Regions from separate parts of the Dorea acetigenes genome, predicted to be linked through region 2. Evidence: predicted binding sites of a transcription regulator. Region 2 holds the regulator's gene; each other region holds the start of a gene.

Region 1 (7,381 bases), on a different contig from region 2:
CTCTGCCTACTTTTCATTCTAACCGCCGCCTGTGTAACCACAGGTAGTTACCAACAGACGCACTGAAATACAAAATCATGAAATGTCTCCCTCCTTCAATTTCTTCACATCTTGTAAGGAAATTTTCGGATGATGGTACTGCGGCCGTTTACTTAATGTGGGGACTCTCAATTTTACTGCATGTTTCGGACACCAGTGGAGGCAGGCATAACATGCCGCACATTGCTCCTTATGCACTGCTTTTCCACCATTTATGACGATATTATCTGTCGGGCATACCGAAGCACAGATTCCACAGCCTATACAGTCTTTGGTAATCCTAAAATTTTTCATAAGCGTCAGACGTTTCAAGGAATGGGTTCCGTAGAAATAACTTTTCTCAACAAAACCCGCTTCAGCCTTTTTGCCTGATGGTTCATAAAGTATGCTCTTCCTGCATACCATCTCACTAATTTTCTTTATGACAGATGGAGCCTGAGCCAGCCTCTTTTGATTTTCTTCTTCAGAACTGATTAGACAGTTTCCAGGCATCTGCAAATTAAAACCAGCACATAAATGACCACCGTTTGTCTGCAGGGCCTCATCTACGCTTTGAAAAGCTTTGCCGCTCTGTCCATTATTGGAAGTCATTACAAGGAACACATAGCTGTCCGCCCTGACTTTCACTTTCACGAGAATCTCTTTTACAATCCATGGAATATCTCCCATATAGGTAGGAAAAATAAAACCTACCATATCATCCGGGCATTCTAATGGCATGTTCCTGTACTTTATAAGCCCTTCAACTGGTGTCTTCAGAATTCTTCCAAGTTCTTTTGCTGCCCAGAGTGAATTTCCGGTTCCTGTAAAACAATAAATCATAGTCTCTCCTTCTTTCTCACAATATAATCTTATGCGGCCTTATTTCCGGATCATGGGTTGCCAAAATCTCCATACACTCCTTTTTCTGTGACATGTCATGAACCCATTTTAATGATGCTTTCGCCTTATCTTTGTTTACCATAATGCCGGGCAAACACATCTGTTCCCAGGACTGGCGGTTGTAACAGGCATCTGCAGTAATCAGGACAAATTTCCCCTGGTTTTGGATAAGCACACCCGTTGTTCCTGCTGAATGCCCGGACACATCAACGAACTGCACCGTTCCATCCTGAAAGACATCAACGCTTCTCCCATGCGGTCCTAATCCTGTATTTTCCATATGAATCGGCTGAATGGCTATGTTTTCCCACAACTTCCTATTATATCGGATGTCTCCTTTCTCAACCGCACACAGTTCTGCATCACTGGCACAAATACACTTTGCGTCTTTTACAAGCTCCAGACCACTGACATGATCCACATCCAGATGAGTCAGCAGCACATAGTCCAGTTCTTCAGAAGATAACCCCAACGCTTTTAATTGTTCAGTAACCGCTTCTCCGACCGGTAGAAGTGCTTTGCTGGCAATGTTCAATTTCCATGAAAGATGCTTCTTCTGATCCTGCCGTACCTGTGTATGCCACCCTGTATCTATCAAAATTTTCCCCTTTGGATGCACAATCAGATATACATATACCGGAAGCCATACTTGATGCTTTTTTCCCCGCAGTATCCCCGAATAGGCAAAAGGATTTCTGGATTTCCTTTTATCTGGTACTGTTTCGTCTGTTCCCACTGTTCCGCAGCGCATTGCATAAATTTCTATCCGGTTCATTCCATCACTCTCCACTTCTACTCAAGTATTATACATAATTAATAATAATCATAATGATACTCATGGCAGCAAGGCCAAAACCAAGGGTACGATTCATAACCTTTGCCGAAGCTTTATTTGCAAATTTTGCTGTGAGCATTGCACCAATTAACGTAAAAATAATACATAGGACAAGAATCGAATAATCCGTCACTCCATCCCCGATTGCAAAATGAGACATGGCTCCGGTCAAAGCAGTAAAGGTCATAATAAATACACTAGTTCCCACAGCGGTTTTCAGTTCATAACCCAATACACTAACCAGAACCAGAAGCATCATCATGCCTCCACCCGCACCTACAAATCCGCAAATCAGTCCGACCGCTATTCCACAAGCAACCGACTGTATCGCTGCTTTCTTTTTACTCCGGTTCTTGTTGCTTTCCTTTGCCTCCATGACTGGCCGGAAAATGAATTTCACGCCCGCGAACAGTGTCATAAACATGGAAAACCCACCCATTGTAGTCTGTGGGAGAAAAGAGGCGGCATAGCTTCCGACAAGGGTAAAAATCAAAACGGAAATAAGCATAATCATCCCATTTTTAACATCAATATTTTTGTTTTTCTTATAGGTATACGCCGATGCTGCCGAAGCAAGCACGTCCGATGCCAACGCAATACCAACAGCTTCATAAGCGTTTACGTGAAGAAACGTAATCAGCATCGGCGAAATTACCGCAGCTGCGGAGAGACCTGCAAGACCGGTTCCGAAACCTGCTCCTGCTCCGGCCACTAAACAAACCAATACTTTTTCCAGCATAAGGTATTCTCCATCACCTTTCCATTTTTATAAATCTTTTCCACTTCTGTCCGGCAATTCTTCCATAATGCGCTTCGCATGTCCAATCATCTCCAAAAGACGGTTCATTGCCTCAGTATCGGCATCAAAATAATAATAATTTTTAGTTCCCTCACGCCGCATTTTCAAAATACCGGCCTCCTTAAGTATCTGTAGATGATGGGATACAGCAGGGCGGGAAAGATGGGTTTTCTCCGTGATTGTGCCTACCCGGACGCCGCCGCAATGCTCCATTCGCATCATTTCCAGCATAAGATGCTGACGATTCTCATCCCCAAGGGCCAACAGTATCTTCTGGCAACCTTCAAATTCCTCTGCCAGTCGATTGATATCCTCTCTGTGTTCTGACATGATTGCGACCTCCTTTGTTCATTTACTCAAACCATTGTACTATATTTTGTTCAAAAAATATTATTGGTAAAGAAAATCGAGACAATCAAATTATTGATTAAGGAATTAAAGGAGAAAGCGCAATCATTTTATCGGCAGATTCCTTTACGTTTCCGCCATAACCAAATGCATCCTTAGCAGTACAACGCTAAGTGTCTTTTTGAACATAGGCTTTCTCTTTTATTCCACAAGTCCAAGGCTCTGAAGCCACGGCTCGATATCATTCTGGAGACTGTTTCCAATGTCATCGCTGGAACTGGTGCAGAAAGGAATGATGGTCTTGCCTGAGAAATCATTCTCTGCAAGGAAGGTTGCTATCATAGCCGGAGCTTCATCCTACCATATTGCGTAATCAAATTGATACAATTTCAAAATCGGAGCTATCGTTTTTTGAATATGCGAAAACGCCCATGGTTAGGGCGTTTTCTGTATGATGGGATGCACCCTCGTAGGTGCTATTATCGTTTTTCGAGTAGGGATTGTACCTTTTTCGTGAGTAAGAAGGCAAAAGTTTAACGATACTATCGTTTTGAGAGTAGGAATCGTTAAATTTGCACCCTTGGAGTTGAAAATGCACCCTATCGTTAAATTATTGATTTGACAGGATTTCCACATTCATAAAATTTCTTTAATGGCTGACAAAGAAATCTATAAATCCATATTGGGTCTGACAAAATTTTATGAACGAAATGAAAATCATAAGGACTTCAATTCTTTCCATCTTTGTATCAGACGGGTGTGCCAGTCCATTCCTCGTTATTCTAGTAAAATTCGCATATACTTGGAAAGCCACCCTATCAACTGATGGCAACATATCTTTAAATTGCTGATCCTGCACGTTATTTTTTATTAGGTCAAAATACTTTTTATAACAACTGAATTTTGCAGATGCCATTCTAATACTAGATATCTCTGTTTGCATTTGTGCATACTCATTTGTGAAATTTCTGGACAAATATCCTAACAGTGCATCTATTTGTTCATCTATTATTTTTTCGCTGGAAAGCCCCAACATTATTACTGCCGCTTCCATGCAATTAGCATTGTAACACTGTAACGCCTCTTTAATATAAAACTTTACCCATTCTGAGATACTGGGTATATTCTTAATCTTTTCAAAATATCCGTCTACATCATATGGCAGTATTTCATGTTCTTCTAAACATTTAAGTCCATATTGCGTAACATGAAAACTTGGTAAATTAGGACCATAATTCCCTATGGCTCCAGGCGCTATAATCCCCTGATTAAGCAATAAATGAAACTGCTCATAAATATTTTGTATGTCGCTATAGCTGAAATTTGTCGTACTATGCGCATGCAGCATAAGACCACTTCCGCCCCACGCAGCTCCATGCAAAGGAATATCTGATTCTATCAGCCCCCTTTTTATTGCCAACCCTTCCATTAGACGATATAAATCTGATTGTGTTCCCTGATATCCATATTTCTTGAATGTTTTTCCTTCAGAATCAATATCATCTGCTTCATATGCCAAAGTATCTAACATTAAATTTCTAATTTCTATCGATGATAAAACTCTCGTTTCTTCCGCCATTAATCTCACGCATCCTCTCAATATTAATGCACTAACTGTAAAATCTCCACAGTTCTCTGATCCCGTTCCCCATGGAAGAACTTGTCCAATACCTTCTGGAATACTTCACATTCCGGTTTTGCCAGAGCAAATAAGGTCATGGAAGATTTCAGTTTCAAGTTATCCGGCCGGCCCATCACTTCGTCCGCATCATTGGATTTTATCTCCAGAAGTGCCTGAGATATTTCAATCAGATTCGTTCCAAGCGTGTAATCTTCCATATATGCTTTCGCTTCTTCCATATTCTTAATAGCATAATACCGGGCAGTCTCACTGTAGCCAAGCCCCGCTATCTGCGGAAAAATAAACCACATCCAATGGCTGCGCTTCTTCCCGGATTTTATCTCCTGCAAGGCAGTTTGATAATAAGTCTGCTGTGCGATTAAAAATCGCTCTAAATTGTTATCCATTCTCTGTTGCCTCCTCTGTTTGCCATTATTCTACCACAGGTCAGGCTTTTTTCCTACCACAAACAAAAAAAGCCCGGAGCCGGACGGTTTCACACACACCGCGCCGAACTCCGGGCTGCCTGGTTTTAATTTATATTAAGAGGTGCCGTTATCCCTCGATGGCAATATATTTCTTTTCTTCAACCTCCGGCTTCCTTGTTTCTGCCTTCGGAATGCTCAGTTTCAATACCCCGCTTTCATATTTCGCATGAATATCTTCCTGCTTTACATCCTCCCCGACATAGAAAGACCGGCTCATGCTGCCTGCATAACGCTCCCGGCGGACAAATCTGCCTGTTTTCTTTTCCTTCTCGTCCTTGTCAAGCCCCTTCGCCGCGCTGATTACCAGATAGCCATCTTTCAGCTCCAGGGAAAGTTCGTCTTTCTTAAAGCCTGGCAGATCAATGTCCACCTCATAGTGGTCGTCATGTTCCTGCACATCGGTCTTCATCATATTCGCCGCATGGCGTCCATACAGTTTCCGCTCCGCTTTACGCATCGCCTTATCGTCAAAGGACGGGAAATCAAAAAAGTCATCAAAGAAATCGTCAAATAAGTTCTCTCCAAAAATACTAGGTGTCATCATAAGTCATCGCTCCTTTTCCTAATTAAAAACATCTTGTTAATTGGAACTGGGGATGATTGGGAAGAAACCGGAACCCTTTTCTGGTTCCTTTCTTTCCTTCTCCTTTGTTCTATCTGTGTTATAACACTTTTATTAGCACTCGTCAAGAGTGAGTGCTAATAATTTTTGTGAATTTTCTGTGAACTGTTATTCACACGTATGTAATTAACCCAAAAACTATCTGCTTTTATATCCATGCTTTTTCCCACCTATTTCGCATACCGCACTTCTATTTCATAATCTCCCTCGTCATACTCCACCTGCAGTTCATAATCCCCGATCTGCACACTTCCGTCATCCACAGCGTAAAACTTCTGTCCTTCTGCGTCAAAGATCACGAATTCTTCTACCAGCTGGTTTTCAACTGTTTCTAACATCTCCCGGATACAGTCATCACAAAATAACGATTTCATTCTCTGGACGCTGACAATCCCTCGTCCCCTCTGCACTGTCACAGTTCCTTCCTTATTCTCCGGAGTTTTTGTGATATGCAGACTTGTCTGGCTTACCTCATCATATCCAAAGCTCATGCTCATGTAACCATATTCGCCAGCGTCCGGATTCGCCCCTTTTTCAAATAAATCTAGGTCATACAGTTCTCCCGTATTGGTACACACAAGGTACACCTGTGACGGGAACCCTTCTCCGCATGTCCGGCAGATGTCTGCCGTATTGGGAATATAACGGATATAGTTCTCTATTTCCTGCCCATATTCAGAAAACACCAGGTCATGCCGTATGGTCTTTGCAATCTCCTCATATTCATCCTTCGTGGCAGAACCCATATATGTGGCTACCATTTCCATAAGTTCTTCCATATCTTCGCTGTTCTGGCGGCTCACCCGGATGTTACTGAACGCAATCGAAAAACTGCAAAGGGCGACCACGGACATGCAGACCATAAAAGCTCCATACCACAGTTCCCTTTTATCCGACTGGCTCAAATGCTTCACATAAGGATCATACTCATCATCCCTCCAGAATTTCCTCCATTTTGCCTTTATCCATTGGCACAACCTTTTCATACTCCACACCTTATCACTTTCTTCACTCTTATCACTCTTTCTTTTGTTTTCACTACTCTTACAATATAAAGTGCTATCACTTACCTGTCAAGTGACTGTATATTTCACATCCAATTTCGATTACCATTTACCTATACTAAAATTGGAGGACAGGGAATATGGCAACCAATAAAAGAGTATTTACTTTACGTTTGTCAGATGAAGTATTCGATAAAATCGGCATTCTGGCTACCAGCGAACACCGCTCCTTAACCAACTATATTGAATACATACTGATCAAACATTTAGAAGATGTGGAAAAAGAGCATGGAGAAATTAAAATGGAAGAATAAAGACTGCCATCTGTGTCTACTTTTTCACTTTTTGATGTAAAGTGCTATCACTTAGCTGTCTAGTGAACGTATAAATTTACCGCATATTGGTATACCATAAATTCATACCCGGAACGGAGGGCAAGGGAAATGGCAACCAACAAGCGTGTATTTACTCTGCGTCTGTCGGACGAAGTGTTTGACAAAATCGGGATTCTTGCTACAGATGAACACCGCTCTATGACGAATTACATTGAATATGTACTGATCCAGCATCTGGAGCAGATAGAAAAAGAACGCGGGGAGATCAAGACAGACCAGATACAATAACAAAATTAAGATAACCAGGTCAGTTTGATATACCTGGTTATTTTTATTGAAAAAAAACTGGCAGTTACTTCATAGTTGCAACTGCCGGTTTTTTCACGTTTCAAAACTATATCCGTACCC
Region 2 (7,381 bases):
TCCGCCTTCCATAACGGCAACACAGCTATTTGTTGTACCTAAGTCAATACCAATTATTTTTCCCATGATTCTATTCCTCCTATAATGAATTTAAATTACCAATATTAATTCGCAACCTTGACCATACTGTGTCTCACTACGGAGTCACGATACATATATCCTTTTTGGAATTCTTCGGCTACGATATTTTCCCCGAAGCTCTCATCTTCCACATGCATAACTGCATTGTGGAAATCAGGATTAAATTCCTGACCGACAGCCTCTATGGGCTTTACGCCTGCCTCTTCCAGTGTCGTCATAAGCTGCTTATAAACCTTCTCCATTCCCTGAACGAATGGATTTTCTTTTTCTTCTCCGGCCACCGCTGCAAGCCCTCTCTCAAAATTGTCTACAACCGGAAGAATCTTTTCTATGATATCTTTCGCCCCTACTTCGTACATCTGGGACTTCTCCCTTTCTGTACGCTTGCGGAAGTTATCAAACTCTGCCATCTGACGGGTAAGTTTATCCGTCAGCTCTTCTATTTTCTCATCTTTCTTATCTTTTTTATTCTTTTTCCCGAAAAACTTGTTCTTTTTCTGTCCATCCTCTGACGGTTCTTCCTCAGAACCATCCTCAGGCTCCTGTCCGTCCTCCGGGACATCCTCTGCCGTCTCTGCGCCAGTCTCTTCCTCAGCCGGAGTCTTCTCAGCATTTTCCTGCTGCGCTGCTTTCTTCGCCTCTTCGACGGCTTCTTTCACCATCTCTTCCTGACTCTTCTCCTGATTCATTTCCTGATTTTTATCCAAGGGTCCTTCCACCTTTCTTACACTTTTTTATGGAAAATCGCATCCAGCTCATTCTGCAAATGCTTCAGCGATTTTAATACATGTTCATAATCCATCCGCTTCGGTCCGATAATACCAATTGTTCCCTTCATACCATCTCCCAATTCATAAGTTGCAGTTACAACGCTGCAGTCTTTCATGGTCTGAACCGGTGTCTCATCTCCGATATATACCTGAATTCCGGTATTCTCTTCCTGTGACAGTGTCTGTGTCACCAGTTCGGTAAGCTGCTGCTTCTCTTCAAATGCACTGATGATTTCCTGCGCACTCTGCTTATCCGAAAGTTCCGGATATTTGAAAATATTGGTCGCCCCGCTGGTGTAGATCTGCATATCCTCGTCGATCTGGATAGCATCAGCCACAGCATCCAACACATTACTAATTACCTTACTGTGAATCCCTGCCTGCTCCTTCAGCCTTGCAATCAGCCCCAGATTAATCTCTTCTATGGACATACCATTAAGTGTGGTATTCAGCAACATATTCAGCTTGAGAAGATTTTCACTGCTAAGCTCTTCGCCTACGGTAATGATTTTGTTCTTAATCACATTGCCTCCCAGCACGATCACTGCAATAATCTGCTCTTCATCAACCTGTGAAAGCTGAATAAACTTAATCTTATTAGCACTGTTCATGGGAGTCGAAATCATTGTAGCATAATTGGTGTTGTTCGCGAGAACCTTTGCTGCCTGCTTCAGAAGAAGTTCCATCTTATCTGCCTTCTCAAGCATCTGTTCCTGCATCTCATTGAGCTCCTGCTCCTTCTCCTCCATCAGCATATCTACATATAACCGGTAACCTTTGTCAGAAGGAATCCGCCCTGCGGATGTGTGAGGCTGTAGAATATAGCCAAGCTCTTCCAGATCCGCCATCTCATTTCTGATGGTAGCAGAACTCAGATTCAAATCCGTATATTTGGAAATGGTTCTTGAACCTACCGGCTCGCCTGTTTCCAAATATGTCTGGATGATTGCGTGTAATATTTTCATCTTTCTCTCACCCAGCTGGTCTTTCGCCTGCATCTCTTCGCCTCCTTCTTCTTTCTGTTAGCACTCATTTAATCCGAGTGCTAATCTTTACGACTATTAATTTAGCACTACTGCTTTCATTTGTCAACACTGTTTATATTTTTTTTATTTTGTTAATTGGGGACGTAGTAAAGCGACGCTTTACTACGTCCCCAATTAACATTTGTGGTGTACCCAACTGTCATTTCCCCTGTACCTATCTATCCACTATCCACTTTATTATAAACATCCGTACACAATTTTTCTGCTCTTCGTACACCTATTTTTAATTTCTCGCACAATCTTTTTATGTACTCTTTCCTGTTTTCCTTTTCTTCAAATACCTGATGCAATAACGTCAGCTTCTTTTCTTCATATAACTTTTCTGCAATATATAATGCAAGCTCCATATATTGCAATTTCACATCATCCGAATAATCTAAAAATAATTCTGTTTGCCGTATTCTATGAAAATCTTCAAACTCAGAATAATCACGAAAATGTTCTTTATATATACGAATTGCTTTTGAATCCAATATGCCTGTCGTTTCTGTCATATAATCTGCCATACTGCTATATTTATAGCGCACCGGATTTTTTACCATATTAGCTTTCACAGGATTCAGATGAATATATCTTAAACATGTCCAAAAATATCTGTCATTCTCAATACACTCACTCATGAAACGATTTTGAAAGACATGTCCATTTCGACGATGTTTATAATTATAATAGGATGCGTACTCTGCTAAAACCTTAGCCATGAACAAAGATAATACTTCGATTTCTGCCCGAATGATAAAATGGGCATGATTAGACATAATACAATATGAATATATTTCAACTTCCAGTTTCTCAAGATGTTTTAAAATAATCTTTTTTAAGTAAAGTTTTTCACGCTGCATATAAAATATTTTTTCTTTATTTATTCCTTTTACTACAACATGATAAATACCTGTTGCACTCTTTTTTCGTCTGCATGTTGCCATTTCAGCCCTCCTTCCGTCTAATCAGGTACAGGGCAAAATGCAGTTGGGTACACCACAAATGTTAATTGCAGACGTAGTAAAGCGACGCTTTACTACGTCTGCAATTAACTAGCTCAGTTCCACCTTTGCCGCTTCGTCCGGCTTGAACTCATTCTCCAGATCGTAAATATTATGCCCGGTAGACTCACCCAGCACACGCCCCTCCAGAGAATAACAGCGGATAAAGCGCTTTACGTCAATGCTTGACCAATGCTCTACATCCCAGCTCATATATCCGTCTTCGTCGGATTTTTTCTCTTTCAAGTACAGATCCACCTGGCGTCCATCCCGCATCAACTGAATCAATCCCCGTGTTCCGTCAACTTCTAATTCTACTTTTTTTACTGTGTCATATACTTTCATTTGCATTCCCTCCACTTATGCATTGAGATACTTTTACATCGGTATACGATGATATCACTTATAGAAATTATACATTTTGTTATCTAAAAACTCAATGCTGTTTGCGGATAAATTCCATCCATTCTTTGATTTCTTTTTCTTTGCCGTTATCCCCCGGTTCATAAAACCTGGCATCTTTAATTTCATCCGGCAGGTACTGCTGTTCTACATAGTGATGTGGATAATCGTGAGCATATTTGTAGCCGACCCCATGCCCCAGCTTCTGGGATCCGCCGTAATGTGCATCCTGCAAATGTGCCGGAACTGTTGTTTTATACTGCCTTACATTTTGGGTTGCCGCCGTGATTGCATTCACCGCCGAATTGCTCTTCGGAGCAGTCGCCACATACAGCACCGCCTGTGACAGGATAATCTGTGCCTCCGGCATTCCTACCCGCTCCACTGCCTGAGCCGCGGATACCGCTACCGTCAGCGCCATAGGATCTGCATTCCCCACGTCCTCTGACGCGCAGATCATAATTCTCCTGGCAATAAACTTAATATCTTCCCCGGCATAAAGCATTTTCGCCAGATAATAAACTGCAGCATCAGGGTCTGAACCACGCATACTTTTTATAAATGCAGAAATCGTATCGTAATGATTGTCCCCTGTCTTATCATAGCGGACCACCCGCTTCTGGATACATTCACCTGCCACATCCAGCGTCAGATGTATCTTTCCATCCTCACTCCGTTCTGTGGTAAGAATTCCCAATTCCACTGCATTTAACGCATTTCTCGCATCTCCGCCTGCAATATCTGCAAGAAATTCCAGGGCATCCTCGTCTATCTCTGCATGATAGCTCCCCATTCCCTTTTCTTTGTCATACACCGCCCGTTTCAACAATATTTTAATATCTTCTTTACTAAGAGGATACAATTCAAAAATGCTGGAACGGGAAAGTAACGCTCCATTTACCTCAAAATAAGGATTTTCCGTGGTCGCGCCAATCAGGATAATTGTCCCATCCTCTACAAAAGGAAGGAGATAGTCTTGCTGTCCTTTATTAAAACGATGAATCTCATCTATGAAAAGAATGGTTTTCTTCCGGTACATCCCCTGCAGTTCTTTCGCCTGCTTCACCACTTCTTCCATATCCTTCTTCCCTGCCACCGTCGCATTAATTTGGGTAAATTCTGCACTGGTGGTATTGGCAATTACCTTCGCCAGGGTGGTCTTGCCCGTTCCCGGCGGTCCGTAGAAGATAACGGAACTGATCTTATCTGCCTTAATTGCTCTGTACAGCAGCTTGTCCTTCCCGATAATATGCTGCTGCCCGACCACCTCTTCTAACGTCGTCGGCCTCAATCTGGATGCAAGCGGTGATTCCTTTTCCATATTTTGTTCCCTGACATAGTCAAATAAATCCATAGTTATCCCTCTGGTTCTTCTTTCTCTTTGTTTTCTCTAGTTTCCTGATTCATCCTGTAACCCCGCAAGATCTCTGATTACTTCCCCGGCAATCAAAAGCCCTGCCACCGGGGGCACGAAAGAAATGCTGCCGGGTATGCTTCTTCTGGCGCCGGAAGCTTCTCCCGTCTCCCGTCCGGAAGTATCCACAGGCTTTTCTCTGGAATACAAGACCTTCAGATGCCTGATTCCCCTTGCCCGCAGTTCTTTCCGCATCACCTTGCAGAGCGGACAAACCGAGGTTTTGCTGATATCTGTTATCTCAAATAATTCACCATGCAGCTTGTTGCCGGTTCCCATACTGCTGATTATAGGGATCTGGTATTCCGCAGCCTTCTGTACGAGAGCCAGTTTCGCCGTCACCGTATCGATGGCGTCCACTATATAGTCCACATGCTCTCTGAATAAACAGTCTATATTCTCCGGCATCACAAACATCTCATAGGTTCTTACCTCCGTATCCGGACAAATATCTTCAATTCTTTTTTTCATAACTTTCGTCTTGTATTCTCCAACCGTACTGTGATATGCAATAGATTGCCTATTAATATTTGTCAATGATACCGTATCATTGTCTACCAGAATCAACTTCCCCACACCGCACCTTGCAAGTGCTTCAATACAATGAGAGCCTACGCCCCCCACTCCCAGCACCATCACTGCCGAATCTTTCAGCTTCCCAAGCTTTTCTCTTCCCACTAATAATTCTGTCCTGGAAAATTCATGTATCATGTCTTTTTCTCCACTTCCATTCTTCTGTTATCATTGTCCCACCTTCTATACCCTGATTTTATCAGCAGGCATGGAACCATCAGTTCATAAGCAGCTCATCTACCGTGACGAATTCAAAGCCTCTTTCCGCCAAAATATCCACAATACGCAGCGCAGCTTCTACAGAACTTTTATAACAGTCATGCAATAGAATAATATCATTTTCTTCCGCTTCCGTCACTACCTTATTCACAATTTCATCTACGTTCTCTGTGGTCCAGTCCAACGGATCCACCGTCCACATAACCGGCATTACTTCAAGCTCCAGCTCTAAATCACGCTGCCACAGCCCAAAGGGCGGCCGCATATACTCCGTATGTTTCCCTGTAATTGAATAAATCTCCTGATCCGCATCCATAATTTCCTGATAGGCCGCTTCATTCGATACTTTGGTTATTTCAACATGATGATAAGTATGATTACCGATCAAATGTCCTTCTTCATCAAGCCGCTTTACCAGATCCGGATTTTTCTTTGCATTTTCTCCAATCAGGAAAAAAGTAGCCTTTACTCCCCGTTCTTTCAATCCATCCAAAAGTATAGGCGTCCAACTACTGCTTGGTCCGTCATCAAAGGTCAGCGCAATCTTGGGCGGCTCCGTCACCATGGACGAGCTGACGTAGGCCGCCGCCTCTGCAAATTCTTCTCCCCGGATGATATCCGGTTCCACCTTTCCGTCCACATCGTCTGCATTTTCCATAAGAAATCCTGTCTGCCCTCCTACAGCCAGCGAAACGATTAAAACCAATGAATATGCAAGAATTTTTTTCCAATATTTCTTCACGCCAACTCTCTCCTTTGCGCCGGATTCTTCTTCATATATATGAAAATGCCGAAAACAGTATGTTGCTCATTGCATTATAAATTGCCGGATGTTATAATAGGCGCTGCTACTTATATGGAAAACAAAGGAGGAAAATGTCATGAGTAGTCCAACAATTTCTAAAAATAAAATGGGAATTATGCCTGTTCCAAAATTGTTGATTTCTATGTCATTACCTATGATGATTTCTATGCTGGTACAAGCGCTCTACAATATCGTAGACAGTATGTTCGTCGCACAGCTCAGCGAGGACGCATTGACGGCCGTATCGCTTGCCTTTCCTGTGCAGAACCTTATGATTGCCGTTTCTGCAGGAACAGGTGTCGGTATCAATTCTTTACTTTCCCGATGTCTGGGCGAAAAAAAATTTGACGAAGCCAACGCTGCAGCCAGAAACGGAATTTTTCTTGCAATTTTAAGCGCTATTGTATTTGGAATCATCGGAGACGCGGGTGCCCGCCTGTTCTTTACCCTTCAAACAGACAATCCCGTCATTTCAGAATACGGAACCCAATATATGGTCGTCATCAGCACAATGTCCATCGGAGTTTTCATGCAGGTAACTTTTGAACGGCTGATGCAATCCACCGGAAAAACCATTTACAATATGATTACCCAGGGTACGGGAGCCATTCTTAATATTATCCTGGATCCCATTTTAATTTTCGGTCTTTTCGGTTTCCCAAGACTGGAAGTCAGGGGTGCGGCCATTGCCACAGTAATCGGGCAGATTGCAGCCTGTCTTATGTCATTTTTCTTTAATCTGAAGAAAAATAAAGAAATCAACATTAATATGCGCCATTTCCGTCCACAGAGAGAAACCATTGCCGCCATCTACAAAGTGGGCGTCCCTTCCATAATTATGCAGGCAATCAGTTCTGTTATGACATTTGGGATGAATAAAATCCTTCTGATGTTTTCTTCTACTGCTGCTGCTGTTTTCGGTGTATATTTCAAGCTGCAAAGCTTTGTATTCATGCCTGTGTTCGGGCTGAACAATGGAATGATTCCTATTATAGCTTACAACTACGGGGCACAGAACAAAAAACGGATCACCCGGACAATCAAACTCAGTATCATCATCGCCGTTTCTATCATGATAGTCGGATTGA
Region 3 (7,381 bases), on a different contig from region 2:
GCGGGCGTTGAACATGAAATTAATATGCATAATGTGACTTTTGAAAATATTTTAGCCAATCTGCATTTAGCCCTTGATCTTATCGAGGACTGCGGAACAACTTACAGAGCTGCCGACGATATGACTAAACGCCTAATTAATCAAGCTCTTATATCTAGGTTTTTAGTATCCAACGGAAATGATGGGCTTAATATTAATGTAGAATTTAAGGCACCCTTCGACACTATATTGGAGCCGATAAAAGATACCGTAGCCCACGTTAATCAGGCACGAAGGAGTGGGCTAAAGAAATTGAGTGAATTAATAGAGACGACAAAAAATCACATCCGCAATATCTACGGATGTGATTTTCGTGTTTCAGATTCTCCAAATCCAATATATTCTGAACTTACATCGAACGAACCAAATTTTTTTATGGTAAAAAGTTCGAGTAAGGACCTTTTGGTGGACCTGGCGGGAATCGAACCCGCGTCCGAAAGCCCATCCATTCGAGCATCTCCCATCACAGTCATTACTTTGACATTCCCTCTGTCTCACGCCTAATGACAGGCTTAAGACTTCAGTAGCTTCATAAGTTCTTCCATTCCCTCAAAGCTTCGGGAACGAAGTGCTCCGCCTCATTGAAGCCGGTTACTCAGGCAGCGGATGACCCGAGGCCGACTGCCGCCTAATTAGGCAGCGTACGCTAATTCATTATCTGCGTTTATATTTAGATGGAACTTTTAACGTAGTGTCCCGCTACGGATGGCTTCTCCAACTTCCGAACCCCCGTCGAAACCAGTACAAGCCCTGATAGTAAGCTTATCTCGCTGGTTCGCAGATGTTTCTTGCGTATAACTATTATATGAATACACCTTTCAAATGTCAAGACTGATTTTTTGCTACTTTGTATTGCAAAGTAGTGTTTTATATGCTATAGTAAAGGCAGGAACTATGTAATGCAAGGTAGTTGAAAGGAGGTATCTTTTTTGGAAAAATCACAGTTGATGAAAGGGATCCTGGAAAACTGTATTTTAAAAATTCTGGAAAAGGATGAAACCTATGGATATGAGATTGCCAGACAGCTTCAGGAATATGGTTTTTCCGATATTAAAGAAGGAACTTTATACCCTCTTCTTTTACGTCTGGAAAAGAAATCACTGATTGAAGCCACATTCAAACCCAGCCCTTTGGGACCCAAGAGAAAATATTATCACTTGACAGAGGATGGCAGGCTGTATCTGAAAAGCTTTTATGACAACTGGAAGGAAATTACTGCTGCTGTAGAACGAATTTTTGAATAGGAGGATGAGATATGGGACTTTTTTATAATAATTACCAAAAACTACGCCAGGAGAATATTGATAACAGCCTGGAATTGAGCGATGCCAATTATGCCATGCTTGACAGAATGATACAGTACATTTCTGCACATAATATCTCTTTATTTGAACTGGAAGTTGTGAAAAAGGATTTGATTGGTCTTGCCGCACAGGCAGAGAAGAACCAGGGATCACTAGAAGATATGCTTGGTGTGCCGGAAAGGGAATTCTGCAATACTTTGATGGAAGGTGCAATGAAGAAAAATCATTTTGAACACTTTCTTCTCTCCCTTAAGGATATGGCAGTGATTATATGCATTTTTCATCTTACGTTTTTCATAGCGGACGGATGTCCGAAAAATTATGGCCTTACATGGAGCGTACTCTCTTATGGAATCATCATCGCTTTTTTACAGGACTTCATCCAGCATACGCTCCAAAAAAGAATTATCTACAACCGACATGCAAAGAAATGGAAGGGTCTTATCTATACAGTCTTCTTCCTTCTACTCTTAGTTTGGCTCATATTGCCTTTAGACAGCTTTGTAATCCATGGAAATGGCTGGGGAATTACCCTGACAGTCGTTGCTGTAACAGCAGTATTTTTCTTCGGCAACAACTTATACTGGGATCTTCAATCCCGGAAATATCATTGGGAATAAACGTATCCTGGATTCAGTCCGCAAAAAAATTTAAAAAATTAGCACTCACCTATTGACAGTGCTAACATAATGTGTTATATAATAACTATAACAAATAAAACAAAGCAAACCAGCCGGAAATTCTGACAGTCACTTGCCAGAAAATCCTTATCCGGCAAGGCATATATTCAAGGAGGAATGACTTATGTTACTTGCAAACAGAGGAATCAATACTTTATTCGATGACATGTGGAACGACCCATTTTTCACCCGTTCTTATGAACGATCTTCTTCTCAGGTTATGAGGACAGACATTCACGAAAAAGACGGCAATTATGTAGTAGAAATGGAACTTCCGGGATACGCAAAAGAAGACATTAAAGCAGATTTGAAGGACGGATACCTTACCATTACTGCTCACAAGAATGAGACAAAGGAAGAGAAAGATGCCAAAGGAAACTGCATCCACAAAGAACGCTATACCGGAACCTGCAACAGAAGCTTCTATGTAGGCGAAGAGCTGACACAGGAAGATATTAAGGCAGCTTTTACTGACGGTGTATTAAAACTGCAATTCCCGAAGGAAGTAAAGAAACAAGAAGAGCAGCCGAAGCTGATTACTATTGAATAAGAATCCCTTGAGAAAACCAGGGAACCGGAATTTCCGGCTCCCTGGTTTTTTTTATTTCAGTATTCTTATTTTCCCAATAAACGGCAATTCCTTCCTCTCTCCTCTGCACGCTGTCACAATGCCCACAATCATTAAAATAAAGCACGCAAAACTCAGGATATCAAACACCCAGGAGAACACACTGCCGCCAAAGTTAATCCACGAATGCAGCCCAAATATCCAATCTCCATCCAGAAGGTCTATGACACTTGATACAATGAACAGTACCAATCCCTGATTTGCATGGAATTTTGCATACTCTGAATTCTTGTTTCTTGCAAGCAGCGGGATAAGAACAAGAATCCCTATGTAAGATACCACTCCCATTCCCTTGTTAGCACGGACGTCCTGCGGATCAAAATACGCTGTTCCATCTTGCTGTGTGTTGTTTTCGTCTGCACGCCTGTATTCCTGATAAGGATTAAAAACTTCCTGATCCTCTTTTCTGTCGGGCACAGGAATCTCTGCCCCACATTCCGGGCAGAAGCGCATACTATCGTCTACCTTCGCCCCACATTTTACACAATATGCCATTCTTCATTCTCCTCCGTATCTTTCTATCCTGCATCTTAACCCAGATTGCGGATTTTGAAATCCCGGCTTGCCTCTCTTTGCTGGTCTTTCTTAGCAATGTCCTGCCGCTTATCATAAAGCTTCTTACCTTTTGCAAGCCCAATCTCGACTTTTACCAGGCTGCCTTTAAAATATACCTTTAAAGGCACAATAGCAACACCTTTTTCCTTAATTTTTCCGAAAAGTTTATTAATTTCCGCTTTATGCAGCAGAAGCTTCCGCTCCCGCAAGGGATCTTTATTAAAAATGTTCCCTTTCTCATAAGGGCTGATATGCATTCCATAAATAAATACTTCTCCTTTGTCGATTCTAATAAACGACTCTTTAATACTGCATTTGCCCATACGCAGGGACTTCACCTCCGTGCCGGCAAGTGAAATTCCTGCTTCATAGGTATCCAGGATAAAATAATCATGGTATGCTTTTTTATTATTGGCAATCATTTTCATACTGCTCTTCGCCATCATCCATTTCTCCTTCATCTATAATCTCAAAATCAATGGTCCGTGACAGGCGGTCCGTCCCAATCACCCGAACATACACTTTCTGTCCCAGCTTATATACCTTACCTGTATGCTCTCCTACCATCTCACAGCGGTCTTCATAATAATCGTAATGGTCGTCATACATATTCGCCACATGCACCAGACCCTCCACCGTATTAAGAAGTTCTACATAGATTCCCCATTTAGTAATACCGGAGACTACACCCTCGAAGGTTTCTCCGATACGTTCTGCCATATATTCCACTTTTTTCAGCTTAACGGTCTCCCGTTCTGCTTCTTCAGCCCTGCGCTCCGTCTCGCTGGAATGCTTTGCTACTTCCGGCAAAATACTCTGGTAATGTTCTATCTTCGCCGCATTCATTCTTCCCCGCAGGTTATCCTTGATAATCCGGTGAATCTGCAAATCCGGGTATCTCCTTATAGGCGAGGTGAAATGGGTGTAGTAAGGCGCCGCCAGCCCAAAATGCCCGGTATTTTCAGGCGTATATTTTGCCTGCTTCATAGAACGAAGCGCCAGGCGGCTAATTAAACTCTCTTCCGGTCTTCCCTCTGCCTTTGTCAACAGCTTCTGCACTTCCTTGGGACGAATCTCATTTACACCAATATGCATGGTATACCCAAAATTATTAATAAATGTGGCTAGTTTCCTCATCTTTTCTTCATCCGGCGCTTCGTGAGTCCGGTACACAAAGGGAAGTTCCTGCCAATAATAGTCTTCTGCCACCGTCTCATTGGCAAGAAGCATGAAATCCTCGATAATCTTTGTCGCCACATTCCTGTCATAAGGCTTAAGCTCCAAAGGCCGTCCCTCTTTGTCAAGTACGATCTTCGTCTCCGGAAAATCAAAGTGAATCGATCCTCTCCTGTGACGCTTTGTCCGCAGAATATCTGCCAATTCTTCCATCAGCTCAAACATAGGCACCAGCTTTTCATACTTCCTGCTCTCCTCCGGATCTTTGTCTTCCAGGATTTTCTTCACACTGGTGTAAGTCATGCGCTCATCTACACGAATTACCGTCTCAGCAATCTCATGGTCGATAACATTCCCCTTTTTATCAACGGTCATAATGCAGCTAAGTGCCAATCGATCCACTCCGGCATTGAGGGAACAAATGCCATTAGACAGCTTATGGGGCAGCATGGGGATTACACGATCCACCAGATATACACTCGTCCCACGATTCAGGGCTTCTCTGTCAAGGGCGCTGCGCTCCTGCACATAATTTGTCACATCGGCGATGTGAACACCCAGAAGATAATGCTCTCCGTCTCTCGTAATAGAAACAGCGTCGTCTAGATCCTTCGCATCTTCCCCATCAATCGTCACCATCTGCCAGTCTCTTAAATCTTTACGCCCTGCCCGGTCAGCTTCGCTAACTACATCCGCCGTCCTCTCTGCCTGGTTCAGGACTTTTTCCGGGAATTCCACGGGAAGGTCATAACTTTTCACAATGGACAGGATATCGGTTCCCGGGTCATTGATATGCCCGATAATCTCCACGATCCTTCCCTCCGGCTTCTTATTTTCATCTCCCCAGGATGTCAGCTCTACTACTACTTTATGCCCGTTTACCGCTCCTTTGGCGTGCTCCACCGGAACAAACACATCCCGGGCAAACTTCTGGCTATCCGGAATCACAAATCCATAGTTCTTATCTTTTTGTATCCGGAAAAGTCCCACCAGCTTTGTTACGCCGCGAGATACCACACGCAGAACCTTTCCTTCCCTGCGTCTGCCTTCCGGCGCTTTTATAATCGCAATCTCCACCGTGTCGCCCTGGAAAGCTCCTCCGGTATCTTCCTCGCCGATGAAAATATCTTCTTCATTGTCTACAGTCACAAAGCCAAAGCCTCTGGGATGCGCCTGGTATACGCCCGTCAGCCTTTTTGCTTCGCCTTTGCAGTACTTCCCCTTCTTAGACAAACAGACCTTGCCTTCTTCTACCAACGCATCCATTACTGCTTTTAAATCTGCTTTCTGCTCCTTCGGAACCTGCAGCAAAACGGCAAGCTCCTTCAGTTTCATAGGCACATATATATCATCACACAGAAATTCATATATGATTTTTTTTCGTTTCTCAAATGTCTCATCCATTCTGCCACCCCTTTCCTACTTATCCCGCATCCATTCTCTCATATACACAAAGAGACACCCTTATTACAAGAGTGTCCCAACATCTTCAGATTCATACATACACTTCTTTAAGCAAATACATTCAAGTTCAATACTGCTGCCAGTACAACGAAAAGAATTGCTAAAAACTTCGTGGACTTTACAAGTGTTCCTTCCATGGAACGTCCCTTGTTCTGTCCCCAGTAAGTATCAGCCATACCACCGATCGTCCCCAGTCCTGCTGACTTACCTTCCTGTAATAATACGATTACCGTCAATGCGATACAGTCTATTGCAAACAAAATCATCAATACCATCTTCAGAATTTCCATCTTTCACACCTCCTGTGGTTAAACCACGTATATTCTAGCACAAGCCTCCGAATATATCAAGAGATTCCAGTTACTTTTTCGTTAATATTTTTGCATTACTATTCAGACTCCTGAAATGGATTTTCATATTCCGCAATCTCACTAAGCCTTTCTTCAATCCTCAGAAGCTGATTGTACTTGGCAACACGCTCGGAGCGGCAAGGCGCCCCTGTCTTAATCTGCCCGGTGTTAAACGCCACAGCAATATCCGCAATCAATGCATCCTCAGTCTCTCCTGATCGATGGGAGATAACCGCCCGGTATCCCGCTTTCTGCGCCATCTCAATCGCATCAAAAGCTTCCGTCAAAGTTCCAATCTGATTGACCTTCACAAGAACCGCATTGGCAACACCGCTCCTGATTCCCTTTTCCAGACGTCTGGTATTTGTAACAAATAAATCATCACCCACAAGCTGCATATGCCGTCCCAGCCTGGTAGTCAGAAGCTCCCAGCCGTCCCAGTCCTCTTCATCCAATGGGTCTTCAATGGAAACAATCGGAAATTCTTCTGCCAGTTCTTCGTAATACTCAATCAGCTCTTCTGCCGAACGGATTACCTTGTGCCCATGCATTTTTCCTTCGCCTTCAAAAATATATTTCCGAAAGCTCTTCTCATACAATTCCGATGCCGCCACATCCAGTGCAATCACAACATCCTTGCCTGGCTGGTACCCGGCAAGTTCCGTCGCCTCCACAATGAACCGGAGCGCTTCCTTTGCATCCGGAAGATTAGGGGCAAATCCACCTTCATCCCCCACTGCCGTACTAAGTCCCTGCAGACGCAGCAGTTCCTTTAAGGAATGATAAACTTCCGCGCACATACGGAGTCCTTCTTTGAAGCAGCATGCACCCACAGGCATAATCATAAATTCCTGGATATCAATGGTGTTATCCGCATGCTTTCCGCCATTCATAATATTCATCATGGGAACCGGCATCTTCTTCGCATTGGTTCCGCCCAGATAGGAATACAGCGGAACCTGCAGCGCCTCTGCCGCCGCTCTTGCCGCTGCCATGGAGACCCCCAGCAAAGCATTGGCTCCCAGATTCTTCTTGTTCTCTGTCCCGTCCAGACGAAGCAGAACTTTGTCCAGATCCGCCTGGCAAAGTACATTCATCCCAACAATTGCGGGAGCGATCTTCGCATTCACATTGTCAACGGCTTGTTCCACTCCCAGCCCATTGTAGCGCTTCTCTCTGTCTCTT

What was found. The regulator HrcA, encoded in region 2, represses chaperone genes, less so after heat shock. The targets are predictions, from matches to a motif close to TGTTAGCACTCNNNNNNNNNGAGTGCTAACA.
Region 1: the regulator HrcA is predicted to act here: its motif matches at 5,687-5,717, upstream of OCV99_RS08405 (Hsp20/alpha crystallin family protein).
Region 3: the regulator HrcA is predicted to act here: its motif matches at 2,000-2,030, upstream of OCV99_RS16820 (Hsp20/alpha crystallin family protein).

Annotation. Positions count from the first base shown of each region.
Region 1 covers NZ_JAOQJU010000008.1:17,008-24,388, reverse strand. Annotated here, with positions in the region: gene OCV99_RS08440 (EFR1 family ferrodoxin) at 76-861, opposite strand; gene OCV99_RS08435 (N-acyl homoserine lactonase family protein) at 878-1,696, opposite strand; gene OCV99_RS08430 (sulfite exporter TauE/SafE family protein) at 1,725-2,495, opposite strand; gene OCV99_RS08425 (ArsR/SmtB family transcription factor) at 2,523-2,885, opposite strand; gene OCV99_RS08420 (flavodoxin) at 3,105-3,245, opposite strand; gene OCV99_RS08415 (hypothetical protein) at 3,553-4,482, opposite strand; gene OCV99_RS08410 (DUF1810 domain-containing protein) at 4,506-4,931, opposite strand; gene OCV99_RS08405 (Hsp20/alpha crystallin family protein) at 5,080-5,556, opposite strand; gene OCV99_RS08400 (hypothetical protein) at 5,805-6,620, opposite strand; gene OCV99_RS08395 (hypothetical protein) at 6,779-6,952, shown strand; gene OCV99_RS08390 (hypothetical protein) at 7,082-7,261, shown strand.
Region 2 covers NZ_JAOQJU010000007.1:106,967-114,347, forward strand. Annotated here, with positions in the region: gene dnaK (molecular chaperone DnaK) at 1-66, opposite strand, end outside; gene grpE (nucleotide exchange factor GrpE) at 105-770, opposite strand; gene hrcA (heat-inducible transcriptional repressor HrcA) at 806-1,849, opposite strand; gene OCV99_RS08235 (transposase) at 2,056-2,823, opposite strand; gene OCV99_RS08240 (hypothetical protein) at 2,932-3,225, opposite strand; gene OCV99_RS08245 (replication-associated recombination protein A) at 3,317-4,636, opposite strand; gene OCV99_RS08250 (tRNA threonylcarbamoyladenosine dehydratase) at 4,673-5,407, opposite strand; gene OCV99_RS08255 (polysaccharide deacetylase family protein) at 5,487-6,230, opposite strand; gene OCV99_RS08260 (MATE family efflux transporter) at 6,370-7,381, shown strand, end outside.
Region 3 covers NZ_JAOQJU010000038.1:14,323-21,703, reverse strand. Annotated here, with positions in the region: RNA gene ssrA (transfer-messenger RNA) at 443-790, opposite strand; gene OCV99_RS16830 (PadR family transcriptional regulator) at 969-1,283, shown strand; gene OCV99_RS16825 (hypothetical protein) at 1,295-1,963, shown strand; gene OCV99_RS16820 (Hsp20/alpha crystallin family protein) at 2,148-2,573, shown strand; gene OCV99_RS16815 (zinc-ribbon domain-containing protein) at 2,625-3,146, opposite strand; gene smpB (SsrA-binding protein SmpB) at 3,182-3,649, opposite strand; gene rnr (ribonuclease R) at 3,615-5,786, opposite strand; gene secG (preprotein translocase subunit SecG) at 5,894-6,136, opposite strand; gene eno (phosphopyruvate hydratase) at 6,235-7,381, opposite strand, start outside.